Regions from separate parts of the Nocardia sp. NPDC059177 genome, predicted to be linked through region 1. Evidence: riboswitches for the same ligand, from Rfam matches in the RefSeq annotation. Region 1 holds a riboswitch; each other region holds the start of a gene.
The links. Region 1 has a riboswitch for cobalamin ahead of ACFXK0_RS06575 (ABC transporter substrate-binding protein). Riboswitches for the same ligand answer to the same signal wherever they lie in the genome.
Positions count from the first base shown of each region.

Region 1 (7,171 bases):
GTCTCCGCAATCGGCAGGCCGGGGGCGTCGCGACGCAGCCGCGCGAGCTGGTCCTCCTGTTCCCGCGCCACGTCGGTGTAGAGCTGCTCGAGCTGGTCGCCATAGCGTTGCTTCAGCTTGGGCCGCAACAGTTTCGCGACACCGGACAGCAGCCCGTTGGCGACCGAGAAGGGCTCGGTCTCGATCAGGAAATCACGCGGAATCTCATACGGTTCGAGCCCGGCGGCGACCGCGGCCCGTTGCAGCGACGCGCCGATCGCGGCCCGCAACTCCCCCGCCGGACCTGAGAGCGCGGCCTCGGTGGGCACGACGACAGCCAGCAGATACGCGCGCTCACTGCTGCCGTAGACATAGATCTGGCGCACCAGATCGGCCCCGGCGAACACCGCCTCCAGTGTCGACACCGTCACGAATTCGCCCTGCGACAGTTTGAGCACATTGTTGCGGCGGTCGACATAGGCCAGCCGGTCGGGCGCGAGCTCGGCGACCACATCACCGGTGCGGCAGAAACCGTCCCTGTCGAACACCGCCGCGGTGACCTCGGGCCGCCGATAGTAACCGGCGATCATGGTGGTCGTCTTGAGCAGCAGTTCCCCCCGCGGATACGGCTTGTCGGTGGTGAAGTAGCCCAGTTCGGGCACGTCGACGAGCTTGTAGTCCAGCACCGGCGGCCGCATGACTTTCGTGTCGAAGATGACCCCGCCGCCGGTCTCGGTGGAACCGTACCCGTCGTGGATCCGCATCCGCAGCACCGATTCGACGAACGCGCGCAGGTCGGGGGCGATGGGCGCGCTGCCGCACAGCACCTGCAGCAACCGGCCACCCAGGAACCGTTCGCGCAGTTCGGTTTTCACCTCCTCGGCGAGCGCGTCGGCGTCCACATCCGGCCCGCCGCGCCGCGCCAGCTCACGCTGGTAGCGCTGCCAGAGCAGATCGCACACCCGGGGCACCAGGAAGATCTCGGTGGGCCGCGCGAGCGCGATGTCGTCGAACAGTGTCGACATGTCCGCCGCCGCGGCGAAATACGCGGTGCCGCCGCGCGCCAGCACCGAGGCCAGGGTCAAGCGGGCGGCGATATGGCTCAGCGGCAGGAAGTTCACGGTGATCGCCGACAGCGGCCGGGGCGGCTGCCAGCTCACCGCGACCAGCCGCTGGTTGTACATCGCGCCCTTGGGCGTGCCGGTGCTGCCGGAGGTGTAGATCAGCAGGGCGAGGGGGTCCTCGCCGGGCGCGGGCACGAACAGCGGTGCGGGCGGCAGGGCCCGGCCCCGGTCGACGACCTCGGCGAGGGTACGGAGGGTGACCGTCGAGTTCGCGGCGGTCAGGCGGGCCCGCGCGGCGGCGAGGGCGTCGCGGTGATCGTCGTCGTCGGCGTGATGGTCGAACACCACCACGGTGTGCGGCGTGGCGCCGGCGAGCACCGCGTCCACGGCGACGGCCAGATGCGCGGTGTCCACGGCGAACACCCGTGGCGCGGTCTCGTCCAGGATCGAGCGCAGCTGTTCCAGTCCGGCCCCACCCTGGAGCGGGACCGCGACCACACCGAGATGGATGGTGGCCAGGTCCAGGACCGTGTAGTCGGCACTGGTGAACCCCAGCAGGGCGACGAAATCGCCGGCGGCCAGACCCTCGGCGTGCCAGGCGGCGGCCACGCCGCGGGCGCGCTCCCACAGCTCCCGGTAGGTCAACAGGTCGAAGGCGGGCAGCAGGCGCCGGGTCACGCGCCCGGACACCGGGTCACCCACGAGCTCGGTGCGCCGGACACCCACGGCGGGGCGGTCCGCGTAGCCGGTCATGGCCGTCTCGACGATCCGGGCCAGTGGCGCACCGGGCCTGGTGATCTCGGCGTGGATGTCGTCGGCGGGTCTGGCCGCCTGGATCTGCGCGTCCTCGGCGTAGAGCGTCTTGATCCGCTGCGCCAAGGTGCCCGCGCCTGCCTCGACGGTCATGCCTCGTTCCGATCGGCGCGCGCGGCGACCACGACCCCGTGCCAGGCTTCCCGTCGGCCGGCCTCCGGGTCGATCAGCATGCGGGGCGGCTGGTCGATGACACAGGTCGCGCGGCGCTGCTCGGTGTAGGGCGACCAGGTCGGCAACGGACTGCCGGTGCGGGCGAAGTGCAGCCAGTTGTCCTGCATGAAGTCCTGCACGGCGAGGAACGCGCGGCGCCCGCCCGCCGCGGTCATCATCCGGCCGACCGGTCCGTCGACCCACCCGAACACCGGGACCAGATCCAGCGCGTGGGTCGCGCCCAGGCCCGCCACGCGTAGCGCGCGCGGCGCGAAATCGAAGCGGTAGGCGTAGCTGGGCGCGTAGCGGCTGTGGCCCTCCAGGACCGCCAGCGTCGGCCGCAGGAACATGAAGTCCCCGCCGATCCGTACCGCGGTGCGCGGCGCGGGATAGCCGTGATACCGGCTGATCACCTGCTTGCCGGTCCCCGGCGCGCACCGCCGGAACACCGAGTCCAGTTGCTGCGGGGTGTGCGGCACCGCTTTGCCGAAACGCTGGAACAGCGTCCCCTCGTCCAGATTCGTCCCGATGATCAGCGGGACCGGGTGCGCCCGGCCCGCCGCGATCGCGTCCAGGGGCGCTTCGGGCAGGAAGTCGCCGTCGGGCACCGGAGCGTAGGGGAAGCTGCCCGGTTCCTCGCGCAGCGCCCGGCCCAGCGCCTTGTCCGCGGCCCGGCACAGCTCCGTGGCGGGCACCGTGGTCAGGGTGCGCACCGCGTCGGCGGGATCGGCGCCGAGGCGTTCGAGGACGCGGCGGGCGAACCGGCGCGCCTGCTCGGGCCGCGCGACCCAGTCGGCCGGGGCGCTCTGCGCGATGGCCCGATGGAACAGCCCGCGCGCGGACGGCGTCGCCAGCAGCGAGACCACCGCGTGCGCGCCCGCCGACTCACCGAACACGGTCACCTTGCCGGGGTCGCCACCGAACGCGGCGATATTGCGCTGCACCCAGCCCAGCGCCGCGACCTGGTCGCGCAACCCCAGATTCGAGTCGAAAGGCCGTTCCGGAGTGGAGAATTCACTGAAGTCGACATAGCCGAGCCCGCCGAGCCGGTAGTTCACCGACACCACGATCACCTCGCCGCGCACCGCAAGACGCGCACCGGAGTACATGCTCGAGGTCCCGAAGAGGTAGCCGCCACCGTGGATGAACACCAGGACCGGGAGCGGGGTCTTAGACGGGGTGACCGGCGCGGTGACATTCAGCGTCAGGCAGTCCTCGCCGATCGGCTGCCAGGTGCGCGGCCCGGTTCGCGCGCCGTTGGGATGCTGGACGGCGGCGCGGCCGAACTCCATGGCCGGGCGCACCCCCGTCCACGGCCGCACCGGTTGGGGGGCACGCAGGCGCAGGTCACCGACCGGCGCCGCCGCATAGGGAACGGAACGCCAGCTGACGACATGACGGCCCACTCGACCGCGCACGACTCCGTCGGCGGTCACGATCTCAGTTGACACCATGCCAATACCGTACGTGGTACCGCCGGTACCGCGCGGCTAAACTTGTCGCCATGGTCGGCGACGTGAGTTGCGAACCCACCGAGATCAACCATCGCGGTCCCGAACAGGCGCCGTCGGCCGCCGGCGCGGCCCGGACCGTCGCCGAACTGGATTGCCTGGTCTCCTCCTGCTTCGCCTGCCCCCGGCTGGTCGCCTGGCGCGAGGAAGTCGCGCGGGTGAAACGGGCCGCCTTCCGCGATCAGGACTACTGGGCCCGGCCCGTCCCCGGATTCGGCCCCGACGACGCGTCGATCCTCGTCGTCGGGCTGGCGCCGGCGGCCAACGGCGGCAATCGCACGGGCCGGATGTTCACCGGCGACCAGAGCGGTGAGGTCCTGTTCGCGGCGCTGCACGCGGTCGGGTTGTCGACCGGCGCGCACCCGGTGGCCGTCGACGACGGCATCGAACTGCTCGGCACCCGCCTCACCGCCCCCGTGCACTGCGCCCCACCACAGAACAAGCCGACCGCCGAGGAACGGCACCGGTGCGCGCCGTTCCTGAGCCGCGAACTGGAATTGCTCGCCGATTCCCTGGCAGTGATCGTCGTCCTGGGCGCCTTCGGCTGGCAGGCCCTGTTCACGGTCCTGACCGAAGGCGGCTGGCGGGTGCCGCGGCCACGGCCACGCTTCGCCCACGGCGCGCGGGTGAGGCTGACCCATCCCGACGGCCGTGCCGTCACCGTGCTGGGCTGCTATCACGTCAGCCAGCACAACACCTTCACCGGCCGGCTCACCCCCGCCATGCTCGAGGACATCCTGCGGACAGCGAAAGGCATTGCCGCCGAACAGGAAGCGAGAAACCGATGACCCAGCGACCGAACGTCGTGGTGCGCCGCATCTACGACGACCCCGAACCCACCGACGGACAACGGGTACTCGTCGACCGGCTGTGGCCGCGCGGTGTCAGCAAGGAGCGCGCCGACCTGACCACCTGGTGCAAGGCGGCCGCGCCCTCCACCGACCTGCGCAAGTGGTACGACCACGACCCGGACCGGTTCGCCGAGTTCGCCCGCCGCTATCGCGCCGAACTCGACGACGCCGACCATGCCGACGCGCTCGCGGAATTGCGCACGATGGCCGCGCACGGACCCCTCACCCTGCTCACCGCGGCCCGCCGCGCCGATATCAGCGAGGCGACCGTGCTCGCCGACATCCTCGGCGCTCCCGCGAACTGACCCACACTCCCCGCGCCGGCGGAATTCATCTCGGCCGCTATAGATCCGCGGCAAATATTTGGCGACTATCCATGCGCGGTCATAGCCGAATGCGCAATCGTGCCGATAGAGTCGGGACCGATATCGCAATTACCACCGCATTCAGGGAAAGGCAATAGACGGCCGTTCAGCACGATGAAGGGATTGCGCGCAATGACCCGATCACATCGCGATGAGCACGAGGAACGATCTCGCACGCGCGCGATCGATCTGCATGTCTGGCGGGAAGTGACCAGAATCCGCACCGAATGGATCGTCGACCACCGCCTCACCCCCGCCCAGCGTCATGCCCTCATCGACGAGGAATCGGTCGACCTGACCGCCCGGATCACCGTCTTCGAATCGGTCGTGCTCGACGACCTGGTCGACCGCTGGAAAGCGGCCTACGGCTGGGCGATCCCCGACGACGCCATGCCGCTGGGCAAACTCACCGCCCTGGCCAGGGCCGATGCCCGTTCAGCGGTGCTGTGCGACAACCTCTACGCGCACATCCCGCCCGCGCTCATCGCCGAGCGGCACACGGCCACCGCCGCGGCGGCCACCCGCCGCCGCCGGCGCAGCGCACCCCCGCCGCAGCGCTGGCGCAGCCGTTCGGTGACCATCGCACCGGCGACGGAAATGGTCGTGATGCGCACCTGGGGCATCATCCGATCCTGCGATTTCACCGAACTCGCCTGCGCGCTCATCCAGGTACAGACCGATGACGGAATGCCCATTCCGGCGTCCCCGCTGGATCCACTGGCCGAGCAGATGTCCGCGGTCATCCACGACCAGCTCGTCGAAGAAGGCTTGCCACCCATTTAACAATCGGCAATTCTCCAGTTATCCGAATCGCCGGCTTCGTATGTCATTTCCGCCCGAACACAGCACGGCCGCAGGCAGATCCACGCACGCGCCGGCATGCGTAGGATGACGCCTGTCCGCAGGGAAGACCGGTGTGATTCCGGGGCTGTCCCGCAACTGTGAGGCTCGCGTGCGAGCCGAAGCCAGATACCTGCGGATGCAGTGCTGAACGGTCGTGATCACGTGGGTATTGATCGATACGCCGAACCGAGCCACCCCGGGTGGCTCGTTTCCGCATGTCTTCGTCGCGTGAGAACCAGACGCGATAGGAGCCACACATGCCGTCCTCGACGTTGCGTCGTCGGACCTTCCTGCTCGGTGGCGCGCTCGCCGCGGGCGCCGCCCTGACCGGGTGCAACCGGTCGCCGGCCGACGGCGAGGGTGCGGTCGACACCTTCACCGCCGCGTTCCAGGGTTCGGGTGCCGGCGAGGGCATCGACCCCGGCGTGAACACCCTGTTCATCGACGAGGCGAGAATGAAGTCGGTCTACGACGGCCTCTTCGAGATCGACGAGACGATGACGCCGATCCCCCGCCTGGCCACCGCCGCCGAGCCGAACGCCGACGGCACCCGCTGGCGGATCGCGCTGCGCGAGGCGCGCTGGCACGACGGCAAGGCCTTCACCGCCGACGATGTGCTGTACACGTTCGCGCGGGTACTCGGCCCGCCGCAGCGGCGGCCGTTCATCGGCGCCTCCGCGCTCGAGCACGTCGATCTCGCCCAGAGCCGGGCCGTCGACGCGCGCACGGTCGAGATCGCGCTGCGCGAGCCCTCCTTCGAATTCCTGATCGCGCTGTCGGCCTACGGGACCAAGATCGTGCAGAACGGCGCCACCGACTTCGACCACCCGGTCGGCACCGGCCCGTTCGTCTTCGAATCCTTCGAGGCGGGCAGGCAATTCGTCGCCACCGCCAACGACCACTACTGGGACGGCGCCCCGGCGATCCGCCGGTTGCGGATCGTCAGCGCCGAGTCCGATGCGCGGCTCTCGGCGGTGCAGAGCGGCGAGGTCGACTACGCCGACAACCTCACGCCCTCGGCGGCGCGCACCCTCCAGGGCCGGAGTGGGCTGAGCCTGACCGCGATACCGAACAGCGGTATCCACTTCTTCGCCATGAAGACCGATCGGGCACCGTTCGACAACCCCGACGTGCGCCGCGCGGTGATGCGGATGCTCGACCGCGACGAACTGGTGAAGATCGCCCTGGAAGGCCAGGGCGAGGTGTCCAACGACGTGTTCGGCAAGGGTTTCCAGCACTACGCCGAACTGCCGCAGCACACCTACGATCCCGACGAGGTGGGCAGGCTGCTGCGCCGCGCCGGTGTGCGCGACCTGTCGTTCGACCTGTTCACCGCGCCGGTGGCACACGGATTCGTCGAAGCGGCCCGGCTGTTCGCCGAGCACGCGCAACGCTGCGGGGTGCGGGTGAACGTGGTGCTCGGCGCCAAGGACACCTACTACACCGACGCACTGTCGACCGGGCACCTGACGATGGGACAGTCCGGGCCGCTGGCGATTCCGAATCATTTCGCGTCGCGCCTGCTCACCGGATCGCCGCAGAACCGCACGAAGTGGTCCGATCCGGAATTCGACGCCCTCTACGCGAAGGCC
Region 1 covers NZ_JBHZBX010000004.1:41,873-49,043, reverse strand. Annotated here, with positions in the region: gene car (carboxylic acid reductase) at 1-1,949, opposite strand, end outside; gene ACFXK0_RS06595 (carboxylesterase/lipase family protein) at 1,946-3,463, opposite strand; gene ACFXK0_RS06590 (uracil-DNA glycosylase) at 3,514-4,308, shown strand; gene ACFXK0_RS06585 (DUF488 domain-containing protein) at 4,305-4,676, shown strand; gene ACFXK0_RS06580 (hypothetical protein) at 4,869-5,519, shown strand; cobalamin riboswitch at 5,601-5,732, shown strand; gene ACFXK0_RS06575 (ABC transporter substrate-binding protein) at 5,837-7,171, shown strand, end outside.

Region 2 (7,171 bases), on a different contig from region 1:
CGAGGAGAGCAGGTCGAGCTGATCGGTGGCCGCGCGCAGCCGCCGGTGCATGGCGATGACGATGCGGGCCACCTCGGGCAGCCGGGTGGCCAGTTCCTCGACTTCGGTGATCGGCGCGGTGTCGCCGCCGCCCGCGGCCTCGACCAGGACCTCGTGCAGGTCCGAGACCAGCCGCGCGTCGGAATCGGCGGCGAAGAACTGCACGTCGAGATCGAAGGTCGAGTTCAGTTTCAGCAGAACGGGAATGGTCAGCGGCCGCTGATCGCGTTCGAGCTGGTTGAGATAGCTGGGTGAGAGATCCAGCGATTTGGCGAGTGCCGCTTGCGTCATCCGCCGTTCTTCGCGCAGCCGTCGTAGCCTGGCCCCCGCGTACATCTTCCGCACGTCGAAGATCCTAACTCCCGAGGTTTGCAATGTTCGCTGAAAGTGGCGATTACCTCGGGAGATGTCCAGTCCGGCAAGGGATATTCGCGTACCGCTACCGGTGCGTAACGTGCGAAGCGGGTGCGGCGCGTTTCGCACGCCCCCTCTTCTGCGTGCGAAACGCGCCTGCGCCCGCGGTCATCGTTGCGGGTGCAAGACTTCCACCCGCAACGATGTTTCACGAGGTTTGCCAGGTCAGCGCAGTGCCGCCGCCGCTGTCACCAGGTTGCGCAGCGACGCTTCGACCTCCACCGGTCCGCGGGTCTTCAGTCCGCAGTCGGGGTTGACCCAAAGCCGTTCGGCCGGAACGGCTTTCAACGCCGCGGCCAGCGAGGTGGTGATCTCCTCGACCGAGGGCACCCGGGGCGAGTGGATGTCGTAGACACCGGGACCGACGCCGAGTGCGAAACCGGCCGCGTTCAGGTCGTCGAGCACCTCCATGTGCGAGCGGGCCGCCTCGATCGAGGTGACATCGGCGTCCAGACCGGCGATGGCCGAGATGACCTCGCCGAACTCCGAGTAGCACAGGTGGGTGTGCACCTGGGTGGTGTCGGCCACACCAGCGGTCGACAACCGGAACGCGTCCACCGACCAGCGCAGGTAGGCGGGCTGGTCGGCCGCGCGCAGCGGCAGCAGCTCGCGCAGGGCGGGCTCGTCGACCTGGATGACGCGGGCGCCCTGGGCTTCCAGGTCGACGGTCTCGTCCCGGATGGCCAGCGCGACCTGGCGGGCCGACTCGCCCAGCGGCTGGTCGTCGCGCACGAACGACCACGCCAGGATGGTCACCGGCCCGGTGAGCATGCCCTTGACCGGCTTGGTGGTCAGCGACTGGGCGTAGCCGATCCACGACAGGGTCATCGGGTCCGGCCGCGAGACGTCACCGAACAGGATCGGCGGCCGCACGCAGCGGGTGCCGTAGGACTGCACCCAGCCGTTGTCGGTGGCGGCGAAGCCGTCGAGCAGTTCGGCGAAGTACTGCACCATGTCGTTGCGCTCGGGTTCGCCGTGCACCAGCACGTCCAGGCCGAGCTGCTCCTGCAAGGTGATCACCGCCGCGATCTCGGCCCGCATCCGGCGCACGTACTCGGCCTCGTCGATCTCGCCCTTGCGCAGCGCGGCGCGGGCCAGGCGAATCGCCGAGGTCTGCGGGTAGGAGCCGATGGTGGTGGTCGGCAGCAGCGGCAGGTCGAGGTGCTCGCGTTGCAGGGCGCGGCGCTCGTCGGCGGGCAGACGGTTCAGGTCGCTGTCGTCGAGGGCGGCCAGGCGGGCCCTGACCTGCTCGACGTGCAGGCGCGGATCGGTGCGCCGGGACTGCGCCGCGTCGCGCGCGGCGGCCAGCTCGGTGGCGACGGCGTCGGTGCCGGTGGTCAGGGCGGTGGCCAGCACGCGCACCTCGGCGACTTTCTCGGCACCGAAGGCCAGCCACGACCGCAGCCGCTCGTCGAGCCCGGTCTCGGGGGTCAGCGAGTACGGCACGTGCAGCAGCGACGACGAACTCGATACCGCGACCGAACCGGCGCTGCCGAGCAGGGTGCCCAGCGTGCTCAGGGCCGCGTCGAGGTCGGTGCGCCAGATGTTGCGGCCGTCGACGACACCCGCCACGAGCAGTTTGCTCGCCAGCGCGGGCAGCGAGGCGAGATCGGCGACCCGGGTGCCCGCGGTGAAGTCGACCGCCACGCCATCGATACCCGTGTCGGCCAGCGCGCCGAGGGCGGCATCGGGATGCCCGAAGTAGGTGGCGACCAGGATGGCCGGACGCCGCGGTACCGCCGAGAGCTGGGTGTAGGTGTCGCGCACGAGGGCGATCTCGGCGTCGGTCAGGTCGGTGACCAGAACTGGCTCATCGATCTGAACCCACTGCGCGCCGCCTTCGGCGAGCTGGATCAGCAGGTCGCCGTAGAGGGTGATCAGCTCGGGCAGCCGGTCCAGGGCCGCGCCGCCGGTGGATTTGGCCAGCTTCAGGAAGGTGATCGGGCCGACCACCACCGGGCGGGCGCTGACACCGAGCTCGATCGCCTCGGCCAGCTCGGCCAGCAGCTTGGTGGGATTCAGCGTGAAGACCGTCTCGGCATCGATCTCGGGGACGAGGTAGTGGTAGTTGGTGTCGAACCACTTGGTCATCTCCAGCGGAGCGACGGTGTCGGTGCCGCGCGCGGCGGCGAAGTACCGATCCAGCGGGTCGGCGATGCCGGCGACGCGCGGCGGCAGGGCACCGAGCAGCACCGCGGTGTCGAGGACCTGGTCGTAGTAGGAGAAGGTGCCGACGGGCACCGAGTCCAGGCCCGCCGCGCGCAGCGCGAGCAGCTGCGCGCGGCGCAGTTCCCGGCCGACGGTGTGCAGGTGGCCCGCGTCGGCGCGGCCGGCCCAGTAGGCCTCGGTGGCCCGCTTGAGCTCGCGGTTCGGGCCCACCCGGGGCAGGCCGAGAACCGTTGCGGTGAACGGGGTAGGGGAAACAGTCACGGAGCTTCTCCAGTGTCGTGCAGGGAGAGCCGACGCCTTTTTGCGGGCACGACACGACGACCGGACAGACCTCCCCGGCGCAGCCGGGACAGGTCGGTGAGGTGGTCCGCGCGCCCGATCCACGAGGCGGTGGCCGCCGGATACGGCGTATCCGGCACAGTCGGCAGGTCTTCGGACTCGCGGGCACCGGTCGTGCTCGACCGACCTACTGGCCGTCGCTTCCCAGGCATCGTGCCCAGTGCTGATGACAGCGTTCGTTCCTGCTCACCGCTGCGGGACAGTCCCGGATTCCCACCGGGTTCCCTCTCACCCGGCACGGAAGCTGTCCGTGCGAGTTTCGACGCCGGCGCGGGAGGTCGGGGCTCCGACTCTTCCACCGCGCAGGCGAACCAGCTGCCCGCCCAGCATAGGCCTGTGCGGGGACCGCAGCTACCACGGCCGTGCGCGCGGGGCCGTGACCTGCGGTTGCGCGCGGGTCGGCCGGGCCGCACCGCCTGGCGGTCCGCGCGGTGAGATGTGACGGCCGGATTACCGCAACTTCGCAGGTCGGCGGGCATGTGGTGTGAAGAATACGACGAACCCACCTTGCCTGTCCGGCCCCGGTCCGGGGCCGGGTACCGTAGGCCAATGTTCTCGAAAGTCTTGGTCGCCAATCGCGGCGAGATCGCCATCCGTGCCTTCCGCGCGGCCTACGAACTCGGCATCGGAACGGTCGCGGTGTTCCCGTACGAGGACCGCAATTCCGTGCACCGGCTGAAGGCAGCCGAGTCCTACCAGATCGGTGAGCAGGGCCATCCCGTTCGCGCCTACCTATCGATCGAGGCGATCGTCGAGGCGGCCAAGTCGGCCGGTGCCGACGCCATCTACCCCGGTTACGGTTTCCTGTCGGAGAATCCCGACCTGGCGGCGGCGTGTGCGCGTGAGGGAATCACCTTCATCGGCCCTTCGGCCGAGGTGCTCGAGATGGCAGGCAACAAGGCGACCGCGATCGAGGCGGCGCGCACCGCCGGGCTGCCGGTCTTGAAGTCGAGCGCGCCCTCGGCCGATATCGACGAGTTGCTCGCCGCGTCCGCCGAGCTCGAGTACCCGATCTTCGTCAAGGCTGTGGCCGGTGGTGGTGGTCGCGGTATGCGGCGGGTGGCCGCGCCCGAGCTGTTGCGTGAGTCGATCGAGGCGGCGTCGCGGGAGGCGGAGTCGGCGTTCGGTGATCCGACGGTGTTCCTCGAGCAGGCGGTGGTGAATCCGCGTCATATCGAGGTGCAGATCCTGGCTGATCAGCACGGCAATGTGATGCATCTGTTCGAGCGGGATTGTTCGGTGCAGCGGCGGCATCAGAAGGTGATCGAGCTGGCGCCTGCGCCGAATCTGGATCCCGCGCTGCGCGAACGCATCTGCGCCGATGCGGTGGCTTTCGCCCGCCAGATCGGTTACAGCTGTGCGGGCACGGTCGAGTTCCTGCTCGACGAGCGCGGTAATCATGTGTTCATCGAGATGAATCCGCGGATCCAGGTGGAGCACACGGTGACCGAGGAGATCACCGATGTGGATCTGGTGCAGGCGCAGTTGCGGATCGCGGCGGGGGAGTCCCTGTCCGATCTGGGTTTGAGTCAGGAGACGGTGTCGATTCGTGGTGCGGCGTTGCAGTGCCGGATCACCACCGAGGACCCGGCCAATGGTTTCCGGCCCGATACCGGGCGGATCACTGCCTATCGCACGCCGGGTGGTGCGGGTATCCGTCTGGATGGTGGGGCGAATCTGGGTGCCGAGATCGGTGCCTACTTCGACTCGATGCTGGTCAAGCTGACCTGTCGTGGTCGTGATCTGCCCGCTGCTGCCGCGCGTGCTCGTCGCGCGCTGGCCGAGTTCCGCATCCGTGGCGTCACGACCAATATCCCGTTCCTGCTGGCGGTGCTCGACGACCCCGATTTCCAGGCGGGCCGGGTGACCACCTCGTTCATCGATGAACGTCCGCAGCTGCTCACCTCGCGTGCCTCGGCTGACCGTGGCACCAAGATCCTGAGCTACCTGGCCGATGTGACGGTGAACAAGCCGCACGGTGAACGGCCGACCACGGTGTACCCGTATGACAAGCTGCCCGCGATCGACCTGACCCTGCCGCCGCCGGACGGTTCGCGTCAGCGTCTGCTCACTCTCGGGCCCGAGGGTTTCGCGCGGGCTCTGCGGGAACAGAAAGCGCTCGGTGTCACCGACACCACTTTCCGTGACGCGCATCAGTCGCTGCTGGCCACCCGTGTCCGCACCAACGGTTTGCTGGGTGTGGCCGGGCATGTCGCGCGGCTGACCCCGGAACTGCTCTCGATCGAGGCGTGGGGTGGCGCGACTTACGATGTGGCGCTGCGGTTCCTGCATGAAGACCCGTGGGAGCGGCTGGCCGCCCTGCGTGAGGCTGTGCCGAACATCTGCTTGCAGATGCTGTTGCGTGGCCGCAATACCGTCGGTTACACCCCGTATCCCGAACAGGTGACGCGCGCGTTCGTGTCCGAGGCCGCGACCACCGGTATCGATATCTTCCGGATCTTCGACGCGCTCAACAATGTCGACCAGATGCGTCCGGCGATCGATGCGGTGCGTGAAACCGGTACCGCTGTCGCGGAAGTCGCGTTGAGTTACACCGGTGACCTGCTCGATCCAGACGAGCAGCTCTACACCCTCGACTACTACCTGAAGCTGGCCGAGCAGATCGTCGACGCCGGCGCCCACGTGCTGGCGATCAAGGACATGGCCGGTCTGTTGCGTGCGCCGTCGGCGGCGAAGCTCGTCACCGCGCTGCGCAGCAATTTCGATCTGCCGGTGCATGTGCATACCCATGACACTCCGGGTGGTCAGCTGGCGACCTACCTGGCGGCGTGGCAGGCCGGTGCCGATGCCGTGGACGGTGCGTCGGCGGCGATGGCGGGTACCACCTCGCAGCCGGCGTTGTCGGCGATCGTCGCGGCTACCGCGCACACCGACCGTGACACCGGTCTGGATCTGCGGAATGTCTGCGATCTGGAGCCGTATTGGGAGGCGTTGCGGAAGGTGTACGCGCCGTTCGAGTCCGGGCTCCCGGCGCCCACCGGGCGGGTCTACACCCATGAGATTCCCGGTGGTCAGCTGTCGAATCTGCGTCAGCAGGCGATCGCGCTGGGTCTGGGTGACCGGTTCGAGGAGGTCGAAGCCAAGTACGCGGCCGCAGACCGGCTGCTCGGCCGTTTGATCAAGGTGACCCCGTCGTCGAAGGTGGTCGGTGACCTGGCTTTGGCGCTGGTGGGTTCCGGTGTCGGTATCGAGGACTTCGCCGCTGATCCCGGTCGTTACGACATCCCGGATTCGGTGATCGGGTTCCTGCGTGGGGAACTCGGTGAGCCGGCGGGTGGCTGGCCGGAGCCGTTCCGGAGCAAGGCGCTGGCTGGGCGCAACGAGCCCAAGCCCGAGATCCCGCTGACTGCGGCGGATCAGGCGGGTCTCGATGGTTCCTCGCTGGAGCGTCGCGAGACCCTCAACCGGTTGCTGTTCCCCGGACCGACCGCCGAGTTCCGTGCGCATCGGGACAAGTACGGCGACACCACCGGTCTGTCGGAGAACCAGTTCTTCTACGGTCTGCGCCGCGGTGAGGAACATCGGGTGCAGTTGGAGAAGGGTGTCACCCTGCTGATCGGCCTGGAGGCGATCTCGGAGCCGGACGAGAAGGGGATGCGCACGGTCATGTGCATCATGAACGGGCAGTTGCGCCCGATCGCGGTGCGGGACCGGTCGATCGCTTCGGAGGTGCCCGCGGCGGAGAAGGCCGACAAGAACAATCCGGGTCATATCGCGGCACCGTTCGCGGGTGTGGTGACTTTGGCGGTGGCCGAGGGCGACGAGATCCACGCCGGCGACACCATCGGCACCATCGAGGCCATGAAGATGGAAGCGGCGATCACCGCGCCGCGTGGTGGCGTGGTCGGTCGGATCGCGACCGCGAAGGTGCAGCAGGTCGAGGGCGGCGACCTGCTGGTGGAACTGGTCGCGCGCGAGTCGGAATGACCCGCATCGTCGCAGGAACGGCCGGCGGGCGGCGCCTGAAGGTGCCGCCCGCCGGGACCCGGCCCACCTCGGACCGGGTCCGTGAGGCGCTGTTCAGCGCCATCGACGCCCGCCTCGACCTCGACGGCGCCCGGGTACTCGACCTGTACGCCGGCTCGGGCGCACTGGGCCTGGAAGCACTCTCCCGCGGCGCCGCGCACGCGCTGCTGGTCGAATCCGACCGCAAGGCCGCCGCGGTGCTGCGCGCCAATATCGCCGAACT
Region 2 covers NZ_JBHZBX010000001.1:75,430-82,600, reverse strand. Annotated here, with positions in the region: gene ACFXK0_RS00385 (short-chain fatty acyl-CoA regulator family protein) at 1-384, opposite strand, end outside; gene metE (5-methyltetrahydropteroyltriglutamate--homocysteine S-methyltransferase) at 619-2,883, opposite strand; cobalamin riboswitch at 3,028-3,225, opposite strand; gene ACFXK0_RS00375 (pyruvate carboxylase) at 3,511-6,909, shown strand; gene rsmD (16S rRNA (guanine(966)-N(2))-methyltransferase RsmD) at 6,906-7,171, shown strand, end outside.
Region 2: another riboswitch for cobalamin. It lies ahead of metE (5-methyltetrahydropteroyltriglutamate--homocysteine S-methyltransferase); the one in region 1 lies ahead of ACFXK0_RS06575 (ABC transporter substrate-binding protein).

Region 3 (7,171 bases), on a different contig from region 1:
GGCGCGTGGCAGGTTCACCCACAGCTGGATGCCGTGGAAGGTGCCGCCGGAGATGACCAGTTTCTCTTCGGGCAGTTCGTCGTGCAGCATGCCCGAGCCTGCGGTCATCCACTGGGTGTCGCCTTCGCCGATGACGCCGCCGCCACCTTGGGAGTCGTGGTGGACCATGGTGCCGTCGATCATGTAGGTGACGGTTTCGAAGCCGCGGTGCGGATGCCATGGCGCGCCTTTGGCCTCGTAGGGTTCGTAGGCGACCGGGCCCATCTGGTCGAGCAGGATGAACGGGTCGGCGGCGCGCAGATCGACGCTGGGGAACGGCCGGGTGACCTCGAAGCCCGCGCCTTCCTGCTGGCGGTGCGCGCTGGTGATCTGGCGGACCTGCCGCTGGGTCTCGGTGACGTCGGGCCGGGGCAGCCGGGGCAACACCATGATGTCGTCGACGGTGATAGCTGGCATGGCGAACGCCTCCTGAGGTGGACCTTCGGTACTTGGTTTCCATGTCAACCATAAGCCATCTAGGATCATTCCCGTGACGAGATGGCTCTCCGCGGCGGAGCAACAGACCTGGCAGGCGTTCATCAAGATGCGCCAGCGCCTGGACGGGGCGATCAACGCCGGGCTGAGCGAACACGGCCTGTCGATGGCCGACTACGAACTGATGGTGTCGCTCTCGGCCGCGCCGAACGGCTGCCTGCGCGCCAAGGACCTGGGCGCCGAGGTGCGCTGGGACAAGTCCCGGCTGTCCAAGCAGCTGGCCAGGATGGCCACGCGCGGACTCGTCGACCGCGTGCCCGCGCCCGACGACGCGCGCGGGATCATCGTCTCGCTGACCGAGGCGGGGCGCGAGGTGCTGCGGCGGGCCGCGCCCGAGCACGTGGAACTGGTGCGAGAGTTGTTCGTGGACAAGCTCACCGAGCAGGAGGGCGCCGCGCTGCGGTCGCTGTCGGCGAAGGTGATCGAGGCGGCCGACGGGATCTGTTCGCCGGGTTAACGAGCGCGGCCGCGCAGACGATGCACAGACGTCGGGGTTCGAGCTCTCGGACGAAGGGGCGGCCATGATCATCGGACGAACACTGGGCGTGATCGGCGCGGTCTGCGCGGTCGCGCTCGTCGGCTGCGCGGACGAGCAGCAACCCATCGACTATCCCGGGATGACCTTCCTGCCGTCGAGTGCCGCACCCACCGGCGAAGGCACGCCAGCGCCCGATGTCACGGCGCCGACCGGCGGCGGCACGCCGGCTCCCGACATCACGGCACCGACCGGCGGCGGCACTCCGGCACCGTCCGACGCCGGTTCCCCGGTCAAGACGCCCGCGCCCGTGCCGGGTCCGGCCACCGCCGTGGTGACATTGATCGCCGTCGACGCCTCCGGTCAGCCCCGCGACGGATTCGCCCTCGCGACGGCCGACCCGGTCAGCACCTTGAACTGCGCGGATGCCGTCCCGAGCCGGTCGGCGACAACGTCCGGCATCTACCACTGCGGCCCGTCCGCGGCCGCGGCCGATGTCTGCTGGCCCACCCCCGGCAAAACCGCCCTGCTCTGCGGCTCCGACCCCTGGCAGCGCACCCTGCGCGAATATCAGGTCGACCCGCCGCTCACCCCCATCGGCCGCACCGAATCACCCGAACCCTGGGCACTCGAACTCGCCGACGGACGCCAGTGCCGAATCCGCGTCGGCGGCGCCTGGGGCGGCCGCGCCGACGGCCTGGTCGGCGCCTACTCCTGCTCCGGCGGCCACGAGGTGGTCCTGCAACCTTCCGACTCCCGCACCGCCATCGACAAGTCCTCGAACACCTGGCAGGTCGCCGTCGGCCCACTCGGCTCGGGCAGCCCCGACTTCCCACTACCGGCGAAGATCGAGGTCCGCACGGCCTACTTCGCGGCCGCGCAGTGAGTCCGCGACCCGCGAGCGCCGCCGTCACGGGCAATGTCGCGATACCGATGAGCGGATACACCGAAACCGCCCGGTGGCGTTACAGTGTCGCTCGAACTACCGCGACGGGAACCAGGAAGCCGGTGTGAATCCGGCACGGTCCCGCCACTGTGACCGGGGAGCCGACCCCACCGAAGACCACGGCCGCCAGGCTGGAAGGTCGGGGTGCGCGTTGATCCGGGAGTCAGGATACTGACCTGTCGCGGACACCATCCACGGGCGAGGACCCGCGGCGGCGTGCGGGTGGCAGCGAGAAATGCCCTGATCGGTGACGGTGCAGGGGCGGTTTCGATCGTGGCCGGGTGGCGTGTGCTCGAGTCCTCTTCCGGACACGAGAGGACCGACCCGATGCCCGATCACCGGCCGCCCAGCGGCGAGATGTCGCGACGCAGGATGCTCGGCGGAACACTGGCCGCGGCCGCGCTGCCGTTTCTCGCCGGCGCGTGCGGCGGCACCGGATCGGCGGGCACCGGCGCCGAGCTGACCGTGACCGATCTGACCGGTCGGGTCGTCGAGCTGAGCGGTCCGGCCCGTCGGGTGGTGACGATCCCGATGCCGGCGGCGTCGATGATGGTGGCGGTCAACGGCGGCCCGGATGTGCTGGCCGGGATGAACGCGGCCTCGGCCACCGCGATCGAGAGCGGTTTCCTCGGCGAGGTGTATCCGCGCCTGCTCGACGTGCGCACCGATGTCGCCGGCGCCGAGTTCGCGCCGAATGTCGAAAGCATCCTGGCCGCGGAACCGGATGTGGTGATCCAGTGGGGCGATCGTGGGCCGGGGATCACCGAGCCGCTGCGCGCCGCGGGCCTGACCGTCGCCGAACTCAGTTACGGGACGCAGGCCGATCTGGAGGGCGCGGTGCGGATGTACGGCGAACTGCTCGGCAAGCGGGAGCGGGCGAGCCGGATCGTCGACGGGATGCGAACCACCCTGGACCGGATGCGCGCCGCCGCGCCCGCCGACCCGGCATGTTCGGTGCTGTATCTGTTCGGCGGCGCCGAGGCCATGCACGCCGCGGGGGCCGGTTCCTACAACCATTTCGTCATCGAACTGGCCGGTGCGCGCAACTGCGCCGCCGGGATCGGCCAGCAGCGCGCCACCATCGGCACCGAACAGCTGCTGGCCTGGGACCCCGACGTCGTGCTGCTCGGGAACTTCGGTCCGGCCCAGCCCGATGATCTCTACGGCGACCCGGCCCTGGCGACGTTGCGTGCGGTGCGTGAGCGCCGGGTGTACAAGGTTCCGCTCGGCGGCTACCGGTGGGATCCGCCGAGCCAGGAGTCACCGCTGATGTGGCAATGGCTCGCCGGCCTGGTGCACGGCACCCGCGCACCGGGGCTGCGCGCGGAGATCGTGCGCCAGTACGGCTTCCTGTACGGGGTCGAACCCACCGCCGCGCAGCTGGACGCGATGCTGGCGATGCCGAGTAACGGAGGCTCGCGCGACTATGCGGACTTCGGTCGTTGAGCAGACCGGAACCGAGCGTTCCGGAACCCGGCCGGTGCGCTGGTACTGCGTGCTGATCGGGCTGCCGGTCTTCGTGCTGGCGGTCGGGGTGCTGGCGCTGGGCGTCGGCCGCTACCCGGTGGCCGTCGACGAGGTGGTCCGCATCCTGCTCGGCCAAGTGTTCGAGCTCGAGCAGACCTGGTCGCCGACCCAGGAGGCCGCGGTACTGCGGGTGCGGCTGCCCCGCGTGCTGCTCGCGATGCTGATCGGCGCAGGCCTGGCCCTGTGCGGGGTGGTGTTGCAGGCGGTGTTCGGCAATCCGATCGTCAGCCCGCACATTCTGGGTGTGTCGTCGGGGGCGTCGTTCGGTGGCGCACTGGCCATTGTGCTCGGCTTGGGTTCGGCGGCACTGGTTTTCGGTTCCTTCGGGTTCGGACTGCTCGCCCTCGTCGCGGTGTTCGCGACCAGCCGGGGACGGCGGGCGGCGCCGTTGACGATCGTGCTGTCGGGCATGGTGGTCGGCGCGTTCTTCGCGGCGCTGGTATCGCTGCTGACGTATCTGGCCGACCCCTACGGCGAACTGCAGGCCATCGTGTTCTGGCTGCTGGGCAGTCTGGCCACCGCGAGCTTCGGCAAGGTCGCGATCGCGCTCGGCCCGGTCCTGCTGGGCGGCGCGCTGATCTGGGCCCTGCGCTGGCGGATCAACCTGCTCTCCCTCGGCGACGACGACGCCACCACGCTGGGGGTGCGGCCCGCGCCCTTGCGCTGGCTGTTGCTGGTGACGGTGGCCGCGATCGTGGCGGGGGCGGTCGCGGTGAGCGGTGTGATCGGCTGGGTCGGGTTGGTGGTACCGCACCTGGCGCGGCTGTGGGTCGGGCCGGATCACCGGGTGCTGATCCCGGTGACCGCGGGACTCGGCGCCGCTTACCTGACGATCATCGACACGGTGACGCGCACCCTCGGCGCCGCGGAGATTCCGCTCGGGGTGCTCACCGCCCTCGTCGGCGCGCCGGTGTTCCTGATCCTGCTGCAACGCAGCCGCCGCCGGATGTGGTCCGATGCCTGAACCCGCCTTGGCCGTGGAGTCGCTCGGCTACACCCACGACCGCGTGAACTGGCTGTTCCGCGAGGTCTCGCACCGGTTCGAGGCCGGTGAGGTGCTCACCGTGCTCGGCCCCAACGGGCGCGGGAAAACCACGTTGCTGCGCTGTCTGGTCGGTCTGGCCGCGCCGACCGAGGGCCGGGTCGCGGGCGCGGGCACGATCGGGTATGTGCCGCAACATCATCGGACGACGTTCTCCTACACCGCGTTCGACATGGTGCTGATGGGTCGCGCCCGGCACCTGCGCGCCGCGGCGATGCCGGGCAGACGCGACCGGGAACTGGCCGGCGCCGCGATGGCGCGCGTCGGGGTGGCGGAGTTGGCCGGGCGGGACTATCCGAGCCTGAGCGGCGGTGAGCGGCAATTGGTGCTGATCGCGCGCGCGATCGTGTCCGAGAGCCCGATCCTGGTGCTCGACGAACCAGCCGCGGCCTTGGACCTGCGCAACCAGGGACAGGTGCTGCATCTGTTGCGCGGCCTGGCCGACGAAGGCCGCACCGTCGTGCTCACCACCCATCATCCCGATCACGCGATCGAGATCGCCGACACCGCGATGCTGCTGTTCGGCGGCGGCGATGTGCGGATCGGGCCGGTCGAGACCACACTCACCGACGAATCGGTGGGCGAGCTGTACGGGGTGCGCGCGCACACGGTGCTCGTCGACGAGCAGCGGCCACGCCGGGTGATCATCACCCGCTACGAGAAGTGACGACCGAGAGGATGCCGATGTCGATGGAGTCCGGGCTGGCCTGCACCGTGCGCCCGTGGGCGCAGTTCCCGCTCGACCGCGCGCTGGCCGGAATCCGCGTGGCGGGCTTCGAGTCGGTGGCGCTGCCGGTGCACGGTGTCACCGAGGTGATCACCCCCGACAGCACCGAGGCGCAGGTCACCGAGGTCGCCGCGATGATCCGGGCCAACGATCTGACACCGGCGATCCTGAGCCATGCCGCCGATCTCGACAGCACCGAGGAACGCGCCACGGCGGCGCTGCGCCGCCAGCTCGACCACTGCGCGCGACTCAAGGTGCGTGTCCTGGTCGACATGGGCTGTCCCGAACTCGCCCACGCCGAGCGTTACCTGCGCCTGATGTCGGCGGCCGCGCCCTACGCCGCGTCCCTCGGTGTGACGATCGCGGTGAAACCGCACGGCGGGCTGACCCGCACAGCCGCCGACACGGTGGCGCTGGTGCGCCGCGTCGGGCACGAAGCGTTCCTGGCGTGCTGGGATCCGGGCAATGTCGTGCACTACGGCGGCGAGCCGCCCGACCGGCACCTGGCCGAGCTCGCCCCCTACATCGCCGCGGTCGGCGTGCGCGACCATCCCGCGCGCGCCAGCTTGCGCGCGAGCGGGGGAATGCCGCCGGCGATCACCCCCGGTGACGGCATCGTGGACTTCGCCGAGCTGTACCGGGTGCTGCGGGCGCACGGGTTCACCGGCCCGAGCGCGATCGAGAGCGTCACCAAACTGGGGACGGTGGACGAGCTCGACGCCGAGGCCCGGCGCGCCCGGCACACGGTGCTCGACGCGATGGCCGGACGGGTGTCGCGCCTGCCGCGGCCCGAGCCGGTGATCCCGGCCGCCGAGTCGTGTTCGTCGCGCGCGCGGGCGAGCGCGCAGGATCCGATCGGCACCGCGCGATCCTTCGACCATTTCCTCATGCTCGAATTGCCGCTGCCGTGGCCGCCCGGCATGGGGACGCCGGTGTGGGAGACAGCCCGGGTGCCCGAAGCGCTGCGCGCGGCGCTGCGCCGGGCGACCCGGAGTATCGCCGAGGCCGGCCGGACGATGAAGACCTTCGCCGCCGCCCCGGATGCGCGGTATTCGGCGCCGGGCGCGATGCGGGTGATCCGCTTCGACCGGGCGGACGGCCCGGCGGCGCCGCTGCGCCGGGCCGAGTACCACGTCCCGGCCGAGCGGGCGCCGGAGCTGATCGATGCCCTCTTCGGCGCCGCCCCGGCCGCGCTCGACGGTTTCGCGCCGTACCGGGAACCGGCCGGGCACCGCGACCTGGTGGTCTGCACCCACGCCTCGGTCGACGCCTGCTGCGGCACCCTCGGCTACCCGTTCTACCAGCGGTTGCGCGAAGCCCACGGCGACGCGACCGGGGTTCGGGTGTGGCGGATCAGCAGCTTCGGTGGGCACCGCTTCGCGCCCACCCTGGTCGACCTGCCCGAGGGCCGGTACTGGGGCAACCTGACCCCCGACCGGATGGCGGCGCTGGTCCGGCGCACCGGCGACCCGACGGAGTTGTTCGACCTGTACCGGGGCTGGTCGAGTCTGCGCGAGCCCGCCGAGCAGGTCATCGAACGGGAGTTGTTCGCCCGGTACGGCTGGGACTGGCTGAGCCGCCGGCTGAGCGTGACCGCCATCGACGACACCCACTACGACGCCACCGTCCACGACCCCCGATCCGGCGCTGTGCACCGGCACCGGATCGAACTGCGCCGTCTCGGCACGTTGCCGGTGCTCGTCGGCTGTGATCGCACCGCCGGACAGGTCGAGCAGTACGCGGCCGTTCTGCGGCCGGACTGACCGTTCAGGACTGGGACCAGGGTTTCACCGGCGGCTTCACCCACAGCAGCTTCTCGTCCGCGTGCGTGCGGGCGGCGGCCGGGTGGCCGGGGTTGCGGGCGGCCCAGCCGTCCTTCTGGTCGAGCAGGTCGGCGACGACCTGCCAGGTCTCACCGGT
Region 3 covers NZ_JBHZBX010000010.1:95,144-102,314, forward strand. Annotated here, with positions in the region: gene ACFXK0_RS15215 (pirin family protein) at 1-456, opposite strand, end outside; gene ACFXK0_RS15220 (MarR family winged helix-turn-helix transcriptional regulator) at 530-991, shown strand; gene ACFXK0_RS15225 (hypothetical protein) at 1,056-1,895, shown strand; cobalamin riboswitch at 1,962-2,150, shown strand; gene ACFXK0_RS15230 (ABC transporter substrate-binding protein) at 2,283-3,401, shown strand; gene ACFXK0_RS15235 (FecCD family ABC transporter permease) at 3,382-4,446, shown strand; gene ACFXK0_RS15240 (ABC transporter ATP-binding protein) at 4,439-5,191, shown strand; gene ACFXK0_RS15245 (TIM barrel protein) at 5,209-7,014, shown strand; gene ACFXK0_RS15250 (hypothetical protein) at 7,019-7,171, opposite strand, start outside.
Region 3: another riboswitch for cobalamin. It lies ahead of ACFXK0_RS15230 (ABC transporter substrate-binding protein); the one in region 1 lies ahead of ACFXK0_RS06575 (ABC transporter substrate-binding protein).

Region 4 (7,171 bases), 210 kb from region 1:
TCAATGGAATCACCGACCTTTTCGGTGCCGTCCACCAGGAACGCGACCAGGTCCACCGTCTCGGCGCCGTCCTGGCTCCAGGTGGCACGCAGTGTCCAGGTGGTGTCGGTGCCCGGTAGATCGATCACCTGCCCGCGGGCCAGCACCGTCGGTTCGGAGTTCCCGGGATCCTCGGCGCCGACCCGCGGTGGCTGGTGGTGCTCCGGCGGCTCACCGGAGGCGAGTAGCTCCGGACCGTGGACCGGCAGTCCGAGTTCGATCGCCTTGCGCACCCGGCGATCGGCCTCCGCGCCGGCCAGTACCAGGAGATCGGTGACGGTCGCCGAGAGATTGACCGCGGCCGAACCGCCCAGCTCGACGAGCCGGGCACGGGCACCGGCGGCCTGCGCGTGGGTGCCGCCGAGCACCAGGACCCGGCGGCCCGACAACGGACCCGACGGTGGCCTCGCGCGGGCGGTGGTGGTGCGCCGGGGCGCCGGCTGCTCACGCGCCGCCTGCACACGGGGCTGACCTGGCTCGATGGCGGTGAGCAGCTCGAGGAACCGCGCTTCGCCGAGCACGGGTGTGCGGTGCTCGGCCGCTCTGCGCGCCTTGCCGGTGCCCGATCCCGGGTCGTTGGTGACCAGCGCGCTGGTCCGGCCGCTCACCGTGCCCGTCACATCGAGCCCGGCGGCCTCGGCGCGGGCCACCAGGTCCTCGCGTTCGAGGTGGGTCTCGCCGGTGAACGCGATCTTCATGCCCTGCCGCAGGGGACCGTCTCCGGTGAGTTTGCCCGGATAGGTGAACGCGCACGGCTGTTTCGGGCCGCGACGTTCGACCGGCCAGGCCTGCCACTCGTCGCGTTCGGCGTCGGGGCCGCAGTCGAGTACGGGTGCGCCGATTCCCAGCTGGGCGGCATCGGCGACCAGGGCCCGCAGCACCTGGACCAGCACGCGGGAATCGTCGAGCGCGTCGTGTGCCTTGTGTTGCGGCACACCGTAATAGGTCGCGAGAGTGCCCAGCTTGTAGTCCGGGGTGGGTGGCGCGACGCGGCGCGCGAGCGCCAGGGTACACAGGCGGCGGCCCACCGGCAGGCGGGCCCCGGTGCGCGCGAACTCGCGCGCGAGGAATCCATAGTCGAACAGGGCATTGTGCGCCACCAGCACCCGGCCGTCGAGCAGACCCGACAGCCGGCTACTGATGTGCGCGAATTCCGGTGCGCCGCGCAGACTCTCGGCGGTCAGTCCATGGATGTGCACCGGCCCCGGATCGCAGCCGGGATCGACCAGGGTGTGGAACTCTTCGCGCACCAGCCCGGCACTGTCCAGCGTCAGTGCCGCCACCGACAACACGCGGTGCTGGTGGGGGCGTAAGCCGGAGGTCTCGACGTCCACGACGGTGTACGCGCCGAACCCGGCGGCCTGCGGTTGGGTGTCGAGCTGTGTGATGCCCTGCATGAGCATCGCATCGTAGACGAGAACCGAAATGTTGCGAGGCACTACCGGTTCCATGCGCCCACCGGTCGCCGTCGGTGGGCGATCACTTCCGCGATGTCGACTCGCTTTCCCCCGCCGCGCCAGGAACCGCTCGGTCCCCCGCGTGGGTGTGCCATTCGCCGTCCGGGTAGGTGATGTAGAGCGGACCCAGGTTGCACGGGTTGAGACACCCAGTCGGGGTGACCAGCGCACCGGGATTGTCGCGACGCAGGCTGCGATGCAGTTCGCCCGCGCCGTAGACGGTGCAGCGGGGGCCGCGGCAGACCAGGATGTGGGTGGTGTGGTCAGGGATCCGGGACCAGGCCGGGCTGCGGAAGGCGCGCGGGCTGGCGGTGACCGGGGTGCCGTCCTCGGCCGTTCTGGCGCGGACCACCTCGGCGAACCCTGGTGCGCTGTCCAGACTTTCGGTGACCCGCACATCGAGTTCGCGGTCGCGGGTCTCCTTCCAGTTGGCGACCGCACGGGCGATCCACGTCTCCAGGTACCGGTCACGCGGCACGGCCAGCGGGATCAGGGTGACGGCCGCGTCATCGCGGGCGGCGGCGTCGAGGGCGTCGTGAATCGTCGGTTCGCCCTGGTCGAGCAGCGCGTACCCGATGCCGCAGGCCGTGGCGAGCGATTCGACGGCGCCGAGGTCGACACCCGACGGCGTGGGCCGGGCGACCAGGACGTGGCGGCGGCTCATGCGGTACGCACCGTCCGCCCGGCCGGAACGACCAGCGGCGTCCCGGTCATCGGGTCGTCGATGACCGTGGACTCCACGCCGAAGACCTCGGCGACCAGGTCGGGGCGCACGATCTCGGCGGGCGATCCCTGAGCGACCACCCGGCCGTCGCGCATGGCGACCAGGTGGTCGGCGTAGCGGGCGGCGAGGTTCAGATCGTGCAGGACCGCGATCACGGTGCGCGGCAACATGTTCCGCAGCACGTCGAGGATGTCGAGCTGGTGGGCGAGATCGAGGAAGGTGGTCGGTTCGTCGAGCAGCATGACCTCCGGGTCCTGGGCGATGGCCAGAGCCAGCCACACCCGCTGCTTCTGCCCGCCGGAGAGCTGATCCATGGTCCGCTCGACGAGGTCGAGGGTGTCGGTGGCGGTCAGGGCGGCCCGGACCGCGGCCTCGTCGGCGTCCGACCACTGCCGGAACCACCGCTGGTGCGGATGCCTGCCGCGGCCGACGAGTTCGCCGACGGTGATGCCGTCGGGCGCCACGGGCTGCTGCGGCAGCATGCCGACCCGGCGCGCCACCGTGCGGGCGGGCTGCTGCGCGATGTCGGCGCCGTCGAGCAGGACCGCGCCCGCGCGCGGCGGGATCAGCCGGGCGAGCCCGCGCAGCAGTGTGGATTTGCCGCAGCCGTTGCGGCCGACGACCACGGTGATCCGGCCGACGGGGAAATCGACGGTGGCCTCGGCGACGATCGTGGCGTCGCCGTAGCCGAGGGTGAGTCCTGAGGTGGTGAGATGTGCGGTCATCCAGCGTGTCCGATTCGGGTTGCGCGGGCGAGGAGATAGACGAGGACCGGGGCACCCAGCAGCGCGGTCACCACGCCGACGGGCAGTTCCGCCGGGAAGAGCCGGCGCGCGGCCAGGTCGGCGGCCACGACCAGCAACGCGCCCGCCGCGGCGGCCGGGGCGAGTCCGGCACCGCGCTCGGCGAGCAATCGCCGCACGATCTGCGGTGCCACCAGTGCCACGAAGGCGATGGGCCCGGCCGCGGCGGTGGCCAGCGTGGCGGCCACTGCCGCGACGACGATCAGCACCGTGCGATGCGGACCACGCCGCCCAGCCAGGGAATTCGCCAGTTCGTCGCCCAGTTCGAGCAGGGGCAGCGAGCGGGCGGTGGCGATCAGCGGCGGTACGGTCACCGCGAGCGCCGCGGCGGCGAACCAGACGTGGGGCCAGTCCCGGTTGGCGAGGCTGCCGGTGAGCCACAGCGCGGCCGTATGTGCCTGGTAGGCATCGGCTCTGGTCAGGATGAAGGCGATGGCCGAGGACAGCATCGCCGTCACGCCGATGCCGACGAGCACGAGGCGGTAGCCGTCGAGGCCGTCCTTGGTCGCCACCACCATGATCAGCGCCATGGCCACGAACGCACCGGCCAGTGCCCCACCGACCAGCCCGAGCCCGGCGCCGCCGAGCAGCACGCTCACCACCAGCGCGCCCAGCGAGGCACCCGCGTTGATCCCGATGATCTCCGGGCTCACCAGCGGGTTCGCCGCGATGCGTTGCAGGATCGCGCCGGCCAGCGCGAAGGCGGCACCGACGCCGAGCCCGGTGAGCACGCGCGGCAGCCGATCGTTCACGACCACGTCGTATTCGATGAGCGTGCCGCCGCCGGACAGCACCCGCAGCACATCGGCGGTGGTCAGCGGATAGTGGCCGACGGTCAGCGACCACGCCGCCACCGTCAGTGCCGCCACGGTGAGCAGCACGGTCAGGAGCACCGATCGCCGCTGGACCCGGAGCACGACGCGGCGCCCCGGCGAGCACAGCAGTACCGTGCCGACCGGCAGCACCCTGCCTTCGGTGACCGTCACAGCTTCGCCACCTTCCGGTCGCGCACCAGATACAGGAAGAACGGTGCCCCGGCGAACGCGGTGATGATGCCGACCTGGATCTCCTGCGGCCGCGCCACCACCCGGCCCACGATGTCGGCGAGCAGCAGCAGGGTCGGACCGAGCACGGCCGACCAGACCAGCACCCACCGGTAGTCGGGCCCGGCGACCGCGCGGGCGATGTGCGGGATCACCAGGCCGACGAACCCGATCGGTCCCGCGACGGCCACCGCCGCGCCCGCGAGCAGCACCACCGCGCAGGCGCCGGTGGCCCGGACCGGGACCAGGCGGGTGCCGAGGGTGCGCGCCATGTCGTCGCCGATGGCGATCGTGTTCAGCGGCCGCGCGACGACCAGGGCCAGTACCGCGCCGACCGCGATGAACGGCGCTGTCCCGCCGAGGGATTCGAGATCGGCGCGGGCCAGCGATCCGACCACCCAGAACCGGAAGTTGTCGAACGTGGTCCGGTTCAGCAGGGTGACGGCGGTGGTGATCGAGGCCCACAGCGCGGTGCACGCGGCCCCGCCCAGTGCCAGCTTCACCGGTGTCGCGCCCCCGAATCCCAGCGAACCCAGCAGGTAGACGCAGGCCGCCGCGATCGCGGCACCGAGGAACGCGAACCACACGAAGCCGGCCGGGGTGGTCACGCTCAGCGCGCCCATGGCGAGCACAATCGCCAGCGAAGCGCCCGCGTTGATGCCCAGCAGGCCGGGCCCGGCGAGCGGGTTGCGGGTCAGGCCCTGCATCACCACACCGGCCAGGGCCAGCGCCACGCCCGCGAGCAGCCCGGCGAGGGTCCTCGGCAGGCGGATATAGCGCACGATCCGGTCGCTGTCGGTGCCGCGGAAGTCGGTGAACGCCGTGAGGGCCTGGTCGAGGGTGAGCGGGTGCGCGCCGATCAGGACGGAGGCGACGCAGACAGCGGCGAGCGCGGCACCGGCCAGCATCAGGCCGGTGCCGCGAACGGTGCGGGTCACCGTCCGAACAGATCGGGGTGGATCAACTCGGCGACCAGTTCGGTCGCGTGCGCGATCCGCACACCGGCGGCCCGGTCCGCGAACAGGAACGGATGCACCACGCCGTTGCGCACGGCGGTGAGGTTCGCGAAGGCCGGGTTGCCGACGATCCGGTCGACCTGCGGCTGCGCGTCGGTGCGGGTGTAGGTGGCCTTGCAGCACTGGCTGGTCAGGATGATGTCGGGATCGCGGGCGATCAGGCTTTCGGCGCCGATCGGGACATTGCGGCGCTCGGTGAGATCGGCGAAGGCGTTGACTCCGCCGGCCGCCTCGATGATCTGGGTGACGAAGTCGATGCCGCCCGCGACGGTGTAGGAGCCGTCGTCCTTGGGCGTGACGACCGCGACCCGCGGGCGTGGCGCGCCGGCCACCGTCGCGCGCACCGCCTCGATCCGGGTACTCAGCTGTGTGACCAGCTCGTCGGCCCGTCCGGCAACACCCCACAGCGCGCCGAGGTCACGCAGGTCGGCGTAGACATTGTCGAAACGCACGGTCTTCGGGTCGATCGCCTCGTCGGCGAGTCCGTCCGCGCTCGGGCACAGCGGGCTCAGCACCCAGGTCCGCACGCCGAGTTCGTGCAGGCTCGCCCGGGTGCCGACACTGTTCTGGGCCGAGGCGGCGAAGACGCCGTTGTAGCCCGACAGCACGAAATCGGGTGTCTGCGCGAGCAGTTCGTCACGGCTGGGCAGCTTCTCGGCATAGGCCGACTTCGCCTGTGCGTCCCGGTATTCGGGCAGTACTTCGGCGTCCAGGAACGCCGTGCCCACCAGCCGGTCGGTGACGCCGAGGGCGTGCGCGATCTCGATCGAGGGCTGGTAGGCGGCGTAGATCCGTTGCGGTGGCGCGTCGACGGTGATGTCGATTCCGCAGTTGGCGCGGGTCACGGCGTTCGCGCCGGTGGTCGCGGGGGCGGGTTGCACACCGCAACCGGTGACGACGATCGCGCAGGCGATCAGCGCGCCGGTACGTAGGCGCGCGAAAACAGACGGGGTCAAGGTGACGGCCTTCCAGGTCCTCGTGGAACGGTTACTGCGTGGCCGTGGCCGGTCTCCTGGCTGACGGGATTGCGTGCGCCGAATCCACCTTCCCAGGGCATCGGCCCCAGTGGCTCCGGGCAGCGTCTGCTGCCCGGAACGATTCGTCGCTCCCGATCACAGTGGCGAGGGCCGCACCGGTTTCCCACCGATTTCCCGAACACCACGGCTGCTGGACTCTAGCAAGATCGGTGCCGGGGTAGCGGGAGCACCCTGGTCGGACGTCCGGTCAGCGCGGGTCGGGGCAGCCGGTGCGGGCGGGCCGGCAATCAGTCTCCGCAGACAATGCCACGCCCGCGCGCGGCCGCACCACCTGTCCGACGACCAGGTCGCCCGGCGCGCTGATTGGCTCCCGTCACAGGATCGTGGTGTTCGCTGGCGGGCGGGGTCGGGGTGTCGTTCACTGTTCGGCATGAACGTCCGTGAACTGATCGACCGGAAGTCCGGTCGCCGGATCTCGGTGGTGGTGCCCGCGCTCGACGACGAGGACACGGTCGCCGGAGTGGTCGCCTCGGTCCGCCCGCTGCTGGGCGGGCTGGTCGATGAACTGATCGTGCTCGACGCAGGCTCCGCCGACCGCACCATCGCGCGAGCCAGGGCGGCCGGCGCCGCCGTCTACACCCGGGAGGAGGCGCTCCCCGAGGTGCCGCCGCGCCCGGGCAAGGGTGAGGTGCTGTGGCGCTCGATGGCGGTGTGCACCGGTGACCTGATCGTCTTCCTCGACGCGGATCTGGTGGAGCCGGACCCGTTGTTCGTGCCCACGCTGGTCGCCCCGCTGCTCGCCGACCCGGGGCTGGCCCTGGTGAAGGGTTTCTACCGGCGGCCGCTCGCCGGTGGTGCCGGGGTGGACGCCGACGGCGGCGGGCGGGTCACCCAACTGGTCGCCCGGCCGCTGCTCACCGCGCTGGCGCCCGCCCTGGCCGAGATCGTGCAGCCGCTCGGTGGTGAATACGCCGCCACCCGTGCGTTTCTCGGCGAGATCTCCTTCGCCAGCGGGTTCGGCGCCGAGATCGGCATCCTGCTCGACTGCTGGCAGCGCCGTGGCCTGTCCGCGATCACCCAGGTCGACCTCGGCGTGCGGCGGCACCGTCATC
Region 4 covers NZ_JBHZBX010000004.1:249,384-256,554, forward strand. Annotated here, with positions in the region: gene ACFXK0_RS07630 (exonuclease domain-containing protein) at 1-1,436, opposite strand, end outside; gene ACFXK0_RS07635 ((2Fe-2S) ferredoxin domain-containing protein) at 1,519-2,160, opposite strand; gene ACFXK0_RS07640 (ABC transporter ATP-binding protein) at 2,157-2,945, opposite strand; gene ACFXK0_RS07645 (FecCD family ABC transporter permease) at 2,942-4,009, opposite strand; gene ACFXK0_RS07650 (FecCD family ABC transporter permease) at 4,006-5,004, opposite strand; gene ACFXK0_RS07655 (ABC transporter substrate-binding protein) at 5,001-6,038, opposite strand; cobalamin riboswitch at 6,067-6,260, opposite strand; gene ACFXK0_RS07660 (glucosyl-3-phosphoglycerate synthase) at 6,490-7,171, shown strand, end outside.
Region 4: another riboswitch for cobalamin. It lies ahead of ACFXK0_RS07655 (ABC transporter substrate-binding protein); the one in region 1 lies ahead of ACFXK0_RS06575 (ABC transporter substrate-binding protein).